4 regions of the Paraoerskovia marina genome follow, and region 4 is predicted to be linked to each of the others. Evidence: riboswitches for the same ligand, from Rfam matches in the RefSeq annotation. Region 4 holds a riboswitch; each other region holds the start of a gene.

Region 1 (3,359 bases), 1.4 Mb from region 4:
CGTCGATCGCGACCGCCACGCCTCGAGGCTCACCGTTGGCGACGAAGTTCGGCAGCATGCCACGCACCAGCGTCGCGACGTCGGTCGGTTCCGCCAGCGGGTACGGCTCCCCGTTCACGACGGCGGTCGGTATGTCGGTGCTCATGAGGCCTCCTCGGTCCGGATGCGGGTGTGACGGTTCATCATGGCGGGCGCGACGACGTCGGGCAGGTCTGTCTCGTCGAGCGTGGCGTCGACGACGGCGCTGGTCAGCGGGGTGAGCAGGATGCCGTTGCGTCCGTGACCGGTGGCGACGAGCAGGCCGTCGACGCTCGCGTCGAGGTAGGGAAGGTTGTCCGGGGCGCTGGGGCGGACACGCGGGCTCGCCTCGCGCAGGTCGAGCTCGTCGATGCCTGGCAGGACGGCGCGGGCGTCGCGGAGCAGGGCGAAGACCGATCCTGCCTCGACCCGCCGGTCGTCGGGCTTCTCGTCGCTCGACGCCCCGATCACGACCTCGCGGAACCCTGACTCGTCGGCGACCCGTGTCACGGCGTACACCGCCCGTCCCTGGACGCGGGCGCGCACCACCGGCTCGACGTCGAACCAGGGCTCCGCGGCCAGTCGGAGCGTGATGCCCTTGACGGGGCGCAGCGGCGCGTGGATCCCTGCGGTCGCCAGCAGGCCCGTGGACGAGACCCCTGCCGCGACGACGACGAGGTCGGCGGTGCGGTCGACGCCCGCCGCGTCGACCGCACCGACCACCCGGCCCGACGCAGACGTCAGCCGGACGGCTCGGCACTCGACGACCACTGCGCCGGCCGCTCGGGCGGCCGCGTCGAGCGCGCGGGTGGTGGCCCGCGGGTCGACCTGGTGGTCGTCCGGCATCCACGCTCCGCCGGCGACGCGGCCGACGAGCGGGGAGATGCGGCGCGCCTGCGCCGTCGAGATCTCCTCCGACACCAGCCCCCAGCGGTGCTGCAGGTCGATCAGCCGCCGCGTCTCGGCGAGGTCGTCCGGGTCGAAGGCCAGGGTGAGCGTGCCGGTCTGGCGTAGTCCGACGTCGAGACGTGATGCCTTCTCGAGTTCTGCGGCAAAGTCGGGCCAGCGTGCTGCCGAGTCGACGTTCATCGCCGCCAGCTCGGGCTCTCCGAAGTCGGCCTCGCAGACCGCTGCGAGCATCCCGGCCGCCGCCATGCTGGCACCGTCGCGTGGGGTGGGGTCGAGGACCGTGACGCTCAGGCCGCGGCATGCCGCCCGCCAGGCCGCGGTCAGTCCGATGATCCCGGCGCCGACCACGAGGACGTCGCTGTGCTTGCTCATCGTTGCTCCCTATCGCCGGCATGACCCGGATCAGGTTCGACGGTCGGCAGATCGCCCTCTCAGCCTCTGGTCGAGGCTCCCGTGCAGGGGTCAGCGTAGCGCGATGAGCGACGGACCAGGTGGCGCGGGGCAGGCGCGACTCGACTCGCACGGCGACCGCGGGAATGTTGGTCGATAGGCTCGCGCCCATGACCTCCGCAGACGCTCGCGCCCGACTCGCCGCTGCACGCCTCTACCTGTGCACCGACGCACGCGAGGAGCGCGGCGACCTCGAGGAGTTCCTCCACGCGGCCCTGCGGGGAGGCGTGGACGTCGTCCAGCTCCGGGACAAGACGCTCGACGTGCGGCGCGAGCTGGAGCTGCAGGAGATCGTCGCAGCGGTCGCGACGGAGCATGGTGCGCTGTGGTGCGTGAACGACCGTGCCGACGTCGCGAGCCTGGTCGGTGCGCCGGTGTTCCACACGGGCCAGGACGACCTTCCTGTCTCCGGGTCGCGCGCACTGCTCGGCGGGGACGTCCTGCTCGGGCGGTCGACGCACGCGGCCGTCGAGGCGGCAGCCGCGGAGGCCGACCCCGACGTCGACTACTTCTGCGTCGGCCCGCTCTGGGCGACGCCGACCAAGCCGGGTCGCCCCGCCGTCGGGCTGGATCTGCTCCAAGAGGTCGCGGACTCCCGGCCGTCGACACCCTGGTTCGCCATCGGCGGGATCGACGGCGAGCGCCTCGACGAGGTGCTCGACGCCGGGGCCGAGCGGATCGTCGTCGTACGCGCCGTCACCGAGGCCGCCGACCCCGAGGCGGCGGCCCGCGCTCTGCGGGAGCGTCTCCCGGCCTGAATCCGGACGTGTCCGCGGCACGCTGGCGCGGCAACTATCCTGGGTGCGTGACAGCCACGCCTGACGTCCCCGTGACCACCCCGAGGCCCGTTCTCGTCGTCGACTTCGGCGCGCAGTACGCCCAGCTCATCGCGCGTCGCGTGCGCGAGGCGAGCGTGTACTCGGAGATCGTGCCCCACACCTTCTCGGTCGAGAAGATGCTGGCCAAGGACCCGGCCGCGATCATCCTCTCGGGTGGTCCGTCGTCCGTGTACGCCGACGGTGCGCCGTTCGTGGACCCGAAGCTCTTCGAGGCCGGCGTCCCCGTCCTCGGCATCTGCTACGGGTTCCAGGCGATGGCCGCGGCGCTCGGCGGCGACGTCGCCCAGACCGGTCAGCGTGAGTACGGCGGCACCGAGGTCGAGGTGTGCGAGGCAGGTGCGCTGCTTGCTGACACGCCCGCCAACCAAACGACGTGGATGAGCCACGGCGACTCCGTACACGCGGCCCCCGAGGGTTTCCAGGTGCTCGCGACGTCGGCCGGCTCCCCGGTCGCGGCGTTCGAGGACACGGAGCGTCGTCTCTACGGCGTGCAGTGGCACCCCGAGGTCAAGCACTCCGCGCACGGCCAGACCGTGCTGGAGCACTTCTTGTACGACGGCGCAGGGCTGGCTCCCGACTGGACACCCGGAAACGTCGTGGCCGACCAGGTCGAGGCGATCCGCGCGCAGGTCGGCACCAAGCGCGTGATCTGCGGCCTCTCCGGCGGTGTCGACTCCTCCGTCGCCGCGGCGCTGGTGCAGAAGGCGGTGGGCGACCAGCTCACCTGCGTCTTCGTGGACCACGGTCTGCTGCGCGCCGACGAGGCCGAGCAGGTCGAGCGTGACTTCGTCGCCGCCACGGGCGTCAAGCTCATGGTGGTCGACGCCAGGCAGCGCTTCCTCGACGCGCTCGCCGGCCAGACCGACCCGGAGACCAAGCGCAAGATCATCGGCCGCGAGTTCATCCGCGTCTTCGAGGATGCCGCACGCGACGTCGTCGCGGACGCCGGTGCGCACGGTGAAGAGGTCGAGTTCCTCGTCCAGGGGACGCTCTACCCCGACGTCGTCGAGTCCGGCGGCGGCGAGGGTGCGGCCAACATCAAGAGCCACCACAACGTGGGCGGTCTGCCGGACGACCTGCAGTTCTCCCTGATCGAGCCCCTGCGCACGCTGTTCAAGGACGAGGTCCGCGCCGTCGGCCTCG
Region 2 (3,359 bases), 910 kb from region 4:
CCTCAAGAACGCGGGTTCGGTCTTCCTCACCCGCCCCCAGCTCTCCGACCACGTCGCCACGCGCAGCGAGCTCGTCTGGCGGGCGCAGGAGATCCTGCGCGCCGTCAACGACGGGACGCTGCAGGTCCGTATCGGTGCCACCTACCCTCTGTCCGACGCCGCGCAGGCGCACCGGGACCTCGAAGGGCGGAACTCGACCGGAAAGCTCGTCCTGATCCCCGACCACGGCGCATGAGCTGGAGCTGGGTGCCGCCCCGCGAGGGCGAGGGCGGCCCGTCCCCCGCGCTGCGCCGGGCCGTCACGGTGCTCGGTGTCCTGTTCACCGCGGTCATCGCGCTGTCCTACGTCGTCTCGGCACAGGACCGCGCCACCCGGGCGTGCGCCATCGACGCCCCCGCGGGTGCAGAGGTGAGCGCGGAGTGGCAGTGGTGGCCTCCCGGTCACGCGTGCGTGTACGACCAGGAGACGACGCAGGTCTGACCCCGCCCTAGACCGGCACCTGCGCATGCAGATGGTCGATCGGGCCGTTCCCCGAACCGACGGCGAGTGCGTCCGCCGCCTCAAGCGCTCCCGAGATCCAGGTCTTCGCCTCGCGCACCGCCGACTCCCAGTCGTCGCACCGCGGTCGCAGGGCCGCGAGCGCCGACGACAGCGAACAGCCGGTCCCGTGGACGTTGGACGTCTGCACCCGGGGAGCACTGACCTCGGTCACCACACCCTCGGGCGTGACCAGGGCGTCGGGAGACCCCGGCCCGAGCAGATGCCCACCCTTGGCGAGGACGACCACCGACGCACGTCGTGCGAGCTCGACCGCCTGTTCGAGGACGGCCGACCAGGTCGTGGCGGTCTCCTGCCCGACGAGAACCGCGAGCTCGGCCATGTTCGGCGTGACGAGGTCGACGCGAGGCAGCAGGTCGACCACCGCGCGCTCGGCGCCCGGGTCGAGAAGATGGTGACCGCTCGTGGCGACCATCACCGGGTCGAGCACCACCCATCGTGGCTGCACTCGGTCGAGCCAGAGCCCGATCTCCTGCGCGTACCCCTCGCTCGCGACCATCCCGATCTTGACCGCGTCGACCGCCACGTCGTCGCTCACCGCCTCGAGCTGGCCCACCAGCACGTCGACCGGCGGGAGGTGCACCGCACGGACCCCGTGCGTGTTCTGCGCGACGACCGCCGTCACCACGGCCATGCCGTAGGCACCGTGGGCCGCGAACGACTTCAGGTCGGCCTGGATCCCGGCGCCGCCCGTGGGGTCCGTGCCGGCGATGCTGAGGACCCGGGGCCTGCTCCCGGGCGGGTGTTCGCGCGTCTGCTGCGGCGAACGGTCGGAGGCGTGCGTCATGAGGGACATCCCTTCGCGAGTTCGAGCTCGATCAGGTTCGACGGGTGTGCTCTCAGTCCGCGCGTCGCGGACACCCCGTGTCACGGCGGCCAGACTAGCGCGACCACGGCGCCGGGTCCGTCGTCGTCCGGGTGCTAGCGGGGAGGCAGTCCGGCGGGCATCGGGTCGTCGTCGCCCCACGGGCGGACCCGGAGTCGTCGCGCGTCGCCCACGGCGCGGCCCGCGGCGGCGGCGGCGCTCAGCGTCCGCGGGTCGTCGTGCGTGACCCGGAGGTAGGCGCCGGACCAGTCGTCGAGCTCGCCCCGTGCGATCGCCCGCACCATCTCGACCAGGTCCTCGACCGGCGTCCATTCCGTGCGGTTCGCGTGCAGCGGCATCGCGGCCGTCATGTCGGTGCGGACGCTTCCGGGCGACACCTCGAAGACACGCAGCCCGTGCGGCGCCCCCGCGGCGTGCAGGTGCGCACCCATCCGGACCAGCGCCGTCTTGCTCGCGTTGTACGCGCTCGATCCGACCATCTCGTGGGTGCTGGCACCGGACGCCAGGTCGACCACGCGTCCTCCCCCGCGGGCGATCATGCCCGGGACGACGGCACGGCTCATCTCGAACGCGCCGCGCAGGTTGGTCTCGACGACGTGCCACCACTCGTCGGGGTCTGCCTCCCACAGGGGCACCTCGGCGTCGATCACCCCCGCGTTGTTCACGAGCAGGTCGACGCCTCCCCACGCTTCCTCGACCCTGGCCACCGCGGCGGCGACGGCCGCGCGGTCCAGGACGTCGGCGACGACACCGATGACGGAAGCACCCGTCGTCTCCCGGACCGACTCGACCGTCTCGTGCACGCGCTGCGCGTCACGACCGAGCAGCGCGACGGCGTGTGTGTCGCTCGACCCGTCGGGCACTGCGAGCCCTTCGGCGACCGCGCGCCCGATTCCCCGGGTCGCCCCGGTCACCAGCACCGTCCGAGCGGGCGGAACGGCTCCCGGGTCCGTCCACGCCGGAACGTCCCCGGGAACGGGCCGCGCCGTCATGCGCGCAGGGTCGCGCCGGTCTGCTCCTGCGCGGCCGCGACGGCCGCCCGGCGAACCTCGACGACCTCGTCCGCCGAGAGCGTCCGGTCCGCGGCACGGAGGCGCAGTGCGAACGCGAGCGACTTGCGGCCCTCGCCGAGCTGCTCGCCACGGAACACGTCGAAGAGCTCGACATGCTCGAGCAGGTCGCCTGCGCCGTCGACCAGTGCCTGACGCACCTGGTCGGCAGGAACGGACTCCTCGACGACGAGCGCGAGGTCCTCCTTCGCGGCCGGGAACGTCGACACCGGCCGGGCTGCGAACGGCTCTGCCTCGACGGCGTCGAGGAGGACGTCGAGGTCGACCTCGAACGCGACCGTGCGTGCGGGAAGGCCCAGGTTCTCGAGCGCCTTCGGGTGCAGCTCGCCCGCATGGCCGACCACCGTGCCGTCGACCAGGCTGAGACGTGCGCACCGCCCCGGGTGCCACGGTGCGTGGTCGGTGTCGGGCGTGACGACGACGTCGACGCCGACCCGGTCGGCGACGAGCCGCGCGCCCGCCAGGGCGTCGGTCCAGTCACCGGCCCGGCCTGGTCCCCACCACCCGCGAGGATCGGCGTTCCCGGCCACGACGCCGGCGACCCGGCGTGGCTGGGCCGGGACCGCCGCGGCGAGCACCGCGAGCTGGTCCTCCGTCGGGCGAACCCCGCCCGGCAGCTGTGGCGCCGCGGGCGCTCCGTCCTCCGGGCGCGTCACCCGTCCGATCTCGTAGAGCGCGACGTCGTCGTTCCCCCGCCCGAGGTTGCGCCGGAGCGTCTCCAGCAACGTACCGAGGAGCGACGTCCGCATCTCGGGACGGTCGCCGGCCAGCGGGTTGGCGAGGCGCAGCGCGCGACGGCGCGGATCATCGGCCGCAAGACGCAGTGCGTCGTGCTGCGCGGGGTCGACGAACGGGTACGACAGCGTCTCGACGTACCCGGCCTCGGCGAGGCTCCGCGCGACGGA
Region 3 (3,359 bases), 640 kb from region 4:
CAGCCCGCGCGCATGCAGGACCCGTTCGCCGCGCGCGGGCGTGAACCCGCACTGCTGCGCCCGCACCTCACCGAGCCAGGCGTCGGTCTCGGTCGACTCCCAGTCCGGCGGGGCTCCTGCGACGGCGAGGAGGGCCGAGGTCGGCACCCAGCACCCCCGGCGGACCAGGGCGCGGGCCTGGTCCCTCATGACGTCGGCGGTCGGGCCGTGCGCGACGACCTCCCCGTCGACCAGCACGAGCGTCGAGTCGGGCAGTGGGTCGAGGTCGTCGAGGCGGTGCTCGACCACGACGGTCGTCGTCTCGCCGGCGGCCAGCCGCCCGACGAGCGCGCCGACGGCGCGCGCCGCCTCGGGGTCCAGGAGGGCCGTCGGCTCGTCCAGGAGCAGGACGGCCGGCGAGGGGGCCAGGGCCGCGGCCGTCGCGACGCGCTGGCACTGTCCGCCCGAGAGGGTGCCGGTCCGTCGACCGGCGAGCCCGCCCGCGCCCGCCGCGTCCAACGCGCGCGCCACCGCCGGCCCGATCTCCTCGACGCGCCACTCCCGGTTCTCGAGCGCGAACTCCACCTCGGCGTCGACGGAGTCGAGGCACACCTGTGCCAGCGGGTCCTGCTGCACCAGCCCCAGGTGCCCGGCCAGCGCCCGCGGCCCCCGCTCCCACGCACCGGGCACACCGATCACGACCCGGCCGTGGAGATCCGCGTCCACCGTGTGCGGGACGATCCCCGCGAGAGCCGCGACGAGGGTGGACTTGCCGGACCCCGAGGGGCCGACCACGAGCAGGCTCGACCCGGACCGCACCCGGAACGACACGTCGCGGAGCACGGACGTCGGTTCCCCCGGGAACCGCACGTCCAGGTGCTCGACGACGAGGTCCGACGACGTCACGCCGTCACCCCCGCCGCAGCTGCCCCGCGGCGGCGCTCGCGGCCGATCGGGTAGTTGTCCAGTACACCCGTGCGCAGCAGACGGTCGCCGATGAACTTCGCCGCCAACCCGCTGAGCACGATGCACGAGACGATCTGGACACCGAGGCGGAGCACCAGGTAGTCCTGTCCGAGGTACCCGTTCGCCACGCACTGGTAGGCAAAGGTCACGACCGCCGCGGTGACCCCGCTGAGCACGAACACGCCCCAGCCGTAGCGGCGGTACCGCGTCAGGGTGAACGCTAGCTCGGCCCCGACACCCTGGACCAGTCCGATGACGAGGATCATCGGCCCGAACGGCGAGGCAAACACCACGAGCTCGACGGCGGCCGCCAGCATCTCCGCGACCACGGCCACGAACGGCTTGCGCACGATGTACACCGCGAGGGGGGCCACGACGATCCACGCCCCGGCGAGGACGTTCTCCGCGAGCGTCCCGAAGGGCCCCAGCGCCAGGTGCAGCGGACCGTAGATCTGGTCGGCCACCCAGAACACGAACCCGAAGACCACCCCGAGGACGGCGAGCAGCACCGTGGTGTGCAGGCCGGAGGACCGCCGCTCCAGACGTGCCCCGCCCGCCCCGGTCGACGGCTCCGTCGCGTACGACTGCGAATCCTGGTCCACAAGCATCTCCCTGCGTCGGCCCCGGGGGTGGACGCAGCAAGACCCCGGACAGCGCGCACCCTGACGGCGCGCAACGGCCGACGTCGCCCTGCTCCCTTCGCTGGTACGAACCAGATCAGGTTCCACGGGTCAGCGGATCTTCCGCAATCTCAGCGCGCGAGCGCACCCCGGGGGCTAGTGAGGCCAACCTAGAGCCGCGCGACGAATCGGGCAATCTGCGACCCCGCCCGTCCCACCCTGTGAACGGGCCGAGCGGTGGAGTCCGCCCGGACACCGACTAGACTTGTCGCGGTGCGCCACGCGGCGCTCGCGGCAGACCCCCCGGGGCAGCCGCCCACCACCCCCCGATCCGGAAGGACCCCTCCGTGCTTCGCACCCACACGGCCGGCTCACTGCGGGCCGAGCACATCGGCCAGACCATCACCCTGACCGGGTGGGTCGACCGCCGCCGCGACCACGGAGGCGTGGCCTTCATCGACCTGCGCGACGCCTCGGGCATCGCCCAGGTGGTCATTCGCGACGAGGCCGTCGCCCACCCCCTGCGCAGCGAGTTCGTCCTCCAGGTGACCGGAGAGGTCTCGCAGCGACCGGAGGGCAACGCGAACGCCAACCTGCCGACCGGAGAGGTCGAGGTCGTCGTGAGCGACGTCGTCGTGCTCAACGAGTCCGCGCCGCTGCCCTTCCAGGTCTCGACCGCGCTCGACGGCACCGAGACCATCGGCGAGGAGGCACGGCTCAAGCACCGCTACCTCGACCTGCGACGCCCGACGCCCGCGCGAGCCCTGCGCCTGCGGTCGAAGGCGAACCAGGCCGCCCGGGCCGTGCTCGACGCCCAGGACTTCGTCGAGATCGAGACCCCGACCCTCACGCGCTCGACCCCCGAGGGTGCTCGCGACTTCCTCGTCCCCGCGCGCCTCGCGCCGGGCTCCTGGTACGCGCTGCCGCAGTCGCCGCAGCTCTTCAAGCAGCTGCTCATGGTCTCGGGCATGGAGCGCTACTACCAGATCGCGCGCTGCTACCGCGACGAGGACTTCCGTGCCGACCGCCAGCCGGAGTTCACCCAGCTGGACGTCGAGATGAGCTTTGTCGAGCAGGACGACGTCATCGACCTCGGCGAGCAGATCCTCGTCGCGCTCTGGAAGCTCATCGACGTCGAGATCCCGCGCCCGATCCAGCGGATGACGTTCGCCGACGCGATGCGCCTGTACGGCAGCGACAAGCCCGACCTTCGCTTCGGCAACCCGCTGATCGAGCTCACCGAGTACTTCGCCGAGACACCGTTCCGCGTCTTCCAGGCCGACTACGTCGGTGCCGTCGTCATGGCCGGCGGGGCGTCCCAGCCCCGCCGTCAGTTCGACGCGTGGCAGGACTGGGCCAAGCAGCGCGGCGCGCGCGGTCTCGCGTACGTCACGTTCGCCGAGGACGGGACGCTGGCCGGGCCCGTGGCCAAGAACCTCTCCGACGCCGAGCGTGCGGGCCTGGCCGAGGCGACCGGCGCCCAGCCCGGCGACGCGGTCTTCTTCGCCGCCGGCAAGGTCGACGACTCGCGGGCGCTGCTCGGCGCCGCTCGCCTGGAGATCGCCCGCCGCACCGGCCAGATCGACGAGAACGCGTGGTCGTTCGTCTGGATCGTCGACGCGCCGCTGTTCAAGCCTGCCGGCCAGGACGACGACGTCGACCTGGGCAGCTCAGCCTGGACGGCCGTGCACCACGCCTTCACGTCGCCGACCCCGGAGTGGGTCGACACGTTCGAGCAGAACCCCGGCGAGGCCCTCGCGTACGCCTACGACATCGTCTGCAACGGCAACGAGA
Region 4 (3,359 bases):
GCGATCAAGCACGGCGAGCACAAGGTCGAGATCACGCCCGAGATCGGCGACGCGTACGAGATCAGCTACGACGAGCTCGTCGTGAGCCTCGGCTCGGTCTCGCGCACGCTGCCCATCCCGGGACTCGCGGAGCAGGCGATCGGCTTCAAGAACGTCGAGGAGGCCGTGTCCGTCCGCAACCACGTGGTGCACCAGCTCGACCTCGCGTCCAGCTGCTGGGACGCGGACGAGCGGCGCCGGATGCTCACGTTCACCTTCATCGGTGGCGGCTTCGCCGGCATCGAGGCGCTCGCCGAGGTCGAGGACATGGCCCGCGCCGCGCTGAGCCAGTACGAGTCTATCGACCAGGCCGACCTGCGCTTCGTCATGATCGAGGGCGCCGGGCGGATCCTGCCCGAGCTCAGCGAGCCGATGGCGGAGTACGCCCTCGAGCAGCTGAAGGAGCGGGGCATCGAGTTCCACCTCTCGACCTTCCTCAGCTCCTGCGTCGACGGCCACGTGGTGACGTCCACGGGTGTCGAGTTCGACTCCAACACCATCGTCTGGACGGCCGGTGTCAAGGCCAACCCGGTGATCGGGGAGTCTGACCTGCCGACGGACAAGATGGGCCGCCTGACCGTCAACGCCAACCTGCAGGTCGTCGACGAGGACGGCGTCGTCGTCCCCGCCGCCTGGGGCGCCGGCGACTGCGCCGCGGTTCCCGACCTGCTGAACCCGGGCGCGTTCTGCCCGCCCAACGCGCAGCACGCGATCCGTCAGGCCACCCAGCTCGGTGACAACCTGGTCGCGTCGGTCGAGGACCGCCCGCTGGTCCAGTACAAGCACAAGAGCGTCGGCGTCGTCGCGTCGCTCGGCCTGTACAAGGGCGTCGCCGAGCTCTTCGGCGTCTTCAAGTTCAAGGGCTTCCCGGCCTGGGCCGTGCACCGCACGTACCACGGCTACGCGATGCCGACCTGGAACCGCAAGATCCGCATCTTCATGGGCTGGTTCGACCAGTTCGTCATGCGCCGCAAGACCGTCTCGCTCGGGTCGATCCACGACCCCCGTGCGGCGTTCCGCAACGCGTCGCTCCCGCCGAAGCCGAAGGACGACGCGGCTCCGAAGTCCGACAAGGACGCGGTCGGCGCGGGCAAGTAGTCCTCGGTGGGCGTGACGCCCACGCACGCACGCACGACGGCGGGGGCGGACCTGGACGGGTCCGTCCCCGCCGTCGTGCGTTAGTCTCACGACGAGCATGGCCCCCGTAGCCCAACTGGCAGAGGCAGCCGACTTAAAATCGGCCCAGTCCGGGTTCGAACCCCGGTGGGGGCACCACCAGGCCCTGCCGGAGAGCGCGGCCGCGCTCGACGCCGCCGGCGTCCGCGCGGAGGCAACGGTCCGGGAGGACGAGGGGACCACGCTCGTCCTGCGGCGCGACGGGCCGAGGGCGCTGATGCTCCTCGAACGACTGGCCGCGGGCGACGCGTAGGCGGCGTCCCACGATGCGACCGGTGCGTCCGCCACGGGCGCCCCTTGCTACGGTCGAGACACACCACGCGGGGAATCTCTGTCCGACACCGTCGGCCGGGACTGAGATGGGCGGGAGAACCGTCCGGACCCGTTGAACCTGATCTCGCCAGAACGAGCGGAGGAACGTGGCATGACTGCCGTGACCCTTGAGAACGACCAGACGACGCCGGTAGCGGCGTCGGAGTCCGGATTCACCGCAGAGCTGGGGCGCCGGTACGCGCACCTGTTCGAGGACTTCTACCAGCATCCCTTCCTGTCGGGCCTGCGTGACGGCACGCTCGCCCCCGAGAAGGTGCAGCACTACGTGGGCCAGGACCACCAGTACCTGAGCGCGTACGTCCGCTGCTACGGCCTGGGACTGACCCTCGCCCCCGACCGCGAGTGGATGCGCTACTTCCACGAGCGCACCGGATTCCTGCTGGACGACGAGTCCGAGGCACACCTCGCGCTCTGCGCGCGTCTCGGGGTGACCTACGAGGACGCGCAGGTGGAGCGTCTCGCGCCGAGCGCCAAGGCCTACGTCGACCACATGATGGAGGCGGGCCGCGACACGCTCGGCACGCTCCTCGCCGCGCTGCTGCCCTGCCCGTGGACGTACATCTGGGCCGCGGACCGCTATGCGCACGCGGAGCCGATCCAGGACGACCACCCGTTCGCCGGGTGGTGGCGGTTCTACGCCGACGACTCGTGCCTGCAGATGCTCGAGGAGATGCGGGCCAAGCTCGACGCGGTGGCGGCTCAGGCCGGGCCCGAGGAGCGCGCACGCATGGAGCTCGCCTTCGAGCTGAGCGTGCGCCACGAGATCCGGTTCTGGCAGATGGCCTGGTCCCTCGAGACCTGGTGACCCGGTGCCTCGGCGGGGACCCGCGAACGGTCCCCGCCGAGGCAGACTAGGGGGATGAGCCCCGTCGAGACGCTGCGCAGGACCTCCGGACGCGCCCTCTTCGCCCGGGTCGGCGGCCCGGACGGCCACGAGGAGCGCGAGCGCATCCACGCCACGGCCGGACCGCGGCAGTTCGCGCAGGACTCGGAGATCGCGCGCGTCCACGGCGACGCCTCGATGTTCGTCGGCGGTGTCCGCGCCCTGCTCCTGCAGTCGCTGCACCCGCTGGCGATGGCCGCGGTCGCCGCGCACTCCGGATACCGTGGCGACCCGTGGGGGCGCCTGGCCCGGACGAGCACGTTCCTGGCGGCGACGACGTTCGGCACGGTCGAGTACGCCCGCCAGAGCATCGACGTCGTCCGCACGGTCCACGCGCGGGTACGCGGCACGGCGCCGGACGGACGCGCCTACGCCGCCGACGACCCGTGGCTCCTGCGCTGGGTGCACCTGGCCGAGGTCGACAGCTTTCTCACGGCGCACCAACGTTTCGGGCTCCGCCCGTTGGACGCCGCCGGGTGCGACGCGTACCTCGCCCAGGCCGCGGACGTCGCACTCCGCCTGGGGGCCGTCGACCCGCCCCGGTCCCGCGCGGAGGTCCGTATCGCCTGGCAGGAGTTTGGTCCAGAGCTGGGTGCGACCCAGGAGTCCGACGACGTCGCCCGGTTCCTGCTCGCAGAGCCCCCGCTGCCTCGCGCGGCGCGCGGGCCCTACGCGCTCCTGGGTGCTGCCGCGTACGGTTCGTTGCCCCGATGGGCCCAGCGGGAGATCACGGCGCCCTGGCCCGTACGGGGCGACCCCACCGTGGTGCGGGTGGGCGGGCACGTCGCGACCCGGGCGATCCGGTGGGCGCTCGCGGGGGACCCGCCGCCGGCTCGACCCGTCGACTGACCTCAGCCCGTGGCGGCGATCTGCTCCTTGGCTGCCAGGACCCGAGCAGCCGACTCGTCCACGCGCTCGGCGAAGTCCG

What was found. A riboswitch is a leader RNA that binds a small molecule or an ion and turns the genes downstream of it on or off. The one in region 4 is predicted to bind thiamine pyrophosphate.
Region 1: it holds a riboswitch for thiamine pyrophosphate, as region 4 does, so the genes downstream of both, thiO (glycine oxidase ThiO) here and tenA (thiaminase II) in region 4, are expected to answer to the same signal.
Region 2: it holds a riboswitch for thiamine pyrophosphate, as region 4 does, so the genes downstream of both, thiD (bifunctional hydroxymethylpyrimidine kinase/phosphomethylpyrimidine kinase) here and tenA (thiaminase II) in region 4, are expected to answer to the same signal.
Region 3: it holds a riboswitch for thiamine pyrophosphate, as region 4 does, so the genes downstream of both, BLU20_RS08200 (ECF transporter S component) here and tenA (thiaminase II) in region 4, are expected to answer to the same signal.

What each region holds. Positions count from the first base shown of each region.
Region 1 is NZ_LT629776.1:2,591,866-2,595,224, reverse strand. It holds gene thiS (sulfur carrier protein ThiS) at 1-145, opposite strand, end outside; gene thiO (glycine oxidase ThiO) at 142-1,299, opposite strand; TPP riboswitch at 1,289-1,392, opposite strand; gene thiE (thiamine phosphate synthase) at 1,488-2,135, shown strand; gene guaA (glutamine-hydrolyzing GMP synthase) at 2,183-3,359, shown strand, end outside.
Region 2 is NZ_LT629776.1:2,113,237-2,116,595, forward strand. It holds gene BLU20_RS09505 (quinone oxidoreductase family protein) at 1-235, shown strand, start outside; gene BLU20_RS09510 (hypothetical protein) at 232-480, shown strand; gene thiD (bifunctional hydroxymethylpyrimidine kinase/phosphomethylpyrimidine kinase) at 488-1,345, opposite strand; TPP riboswitch at 1,337-1,433, opposite strand; gene BLU20_RS09520 (SDR family NAD(P)-dependent oxidoreductase) at 1,480-2,376, opposite strand; gene pheT (phenylalanine--tRNA ligase subunit beta) at 2,373-3,359, opposite strand, start outside.
Region 3 is NZ_LT629776.1:1,836,496-1,839,854, forward strand. It holds gene BLU20_RS08195 (ABC transporter ATP-binding protein) at 1-885, opposite strand, end outside; gene BLU20_RS08200 (ECF transporter S component) at 882-1,547, opposite strand; TPP riboswitch at 1,621-1,727, opposite strand; gene aspS (aspartate--tRNA ligase) at 1,913-3,359, shown strand, end outside.
Region 4 is NZ_LT629776.1:1,200,496-1,203,854, forward strand. It holds gene BLU20_RS05390 (NAD(P)/FAD-dependent oxidoreductase) at 1-1,137, shown strand, start outside; tRNA gene BLU20_RS05395 (tRNA-Leu) at 1,238-1,314, shown strand; TPP riboswitch at 1,527-1,650, shown strand; gene tenA (thiaminase II) at 1,640-2,353, shown strand; gene BLU20_RS05405 (oxygenase MpaB family protein) at 2,408-3,280, shown strand; gene BLU20_RS05410 (glycoside hydrolase family 3 N-terminal domain-containing protein) at 3,283-3,359, opposite strand, start outside.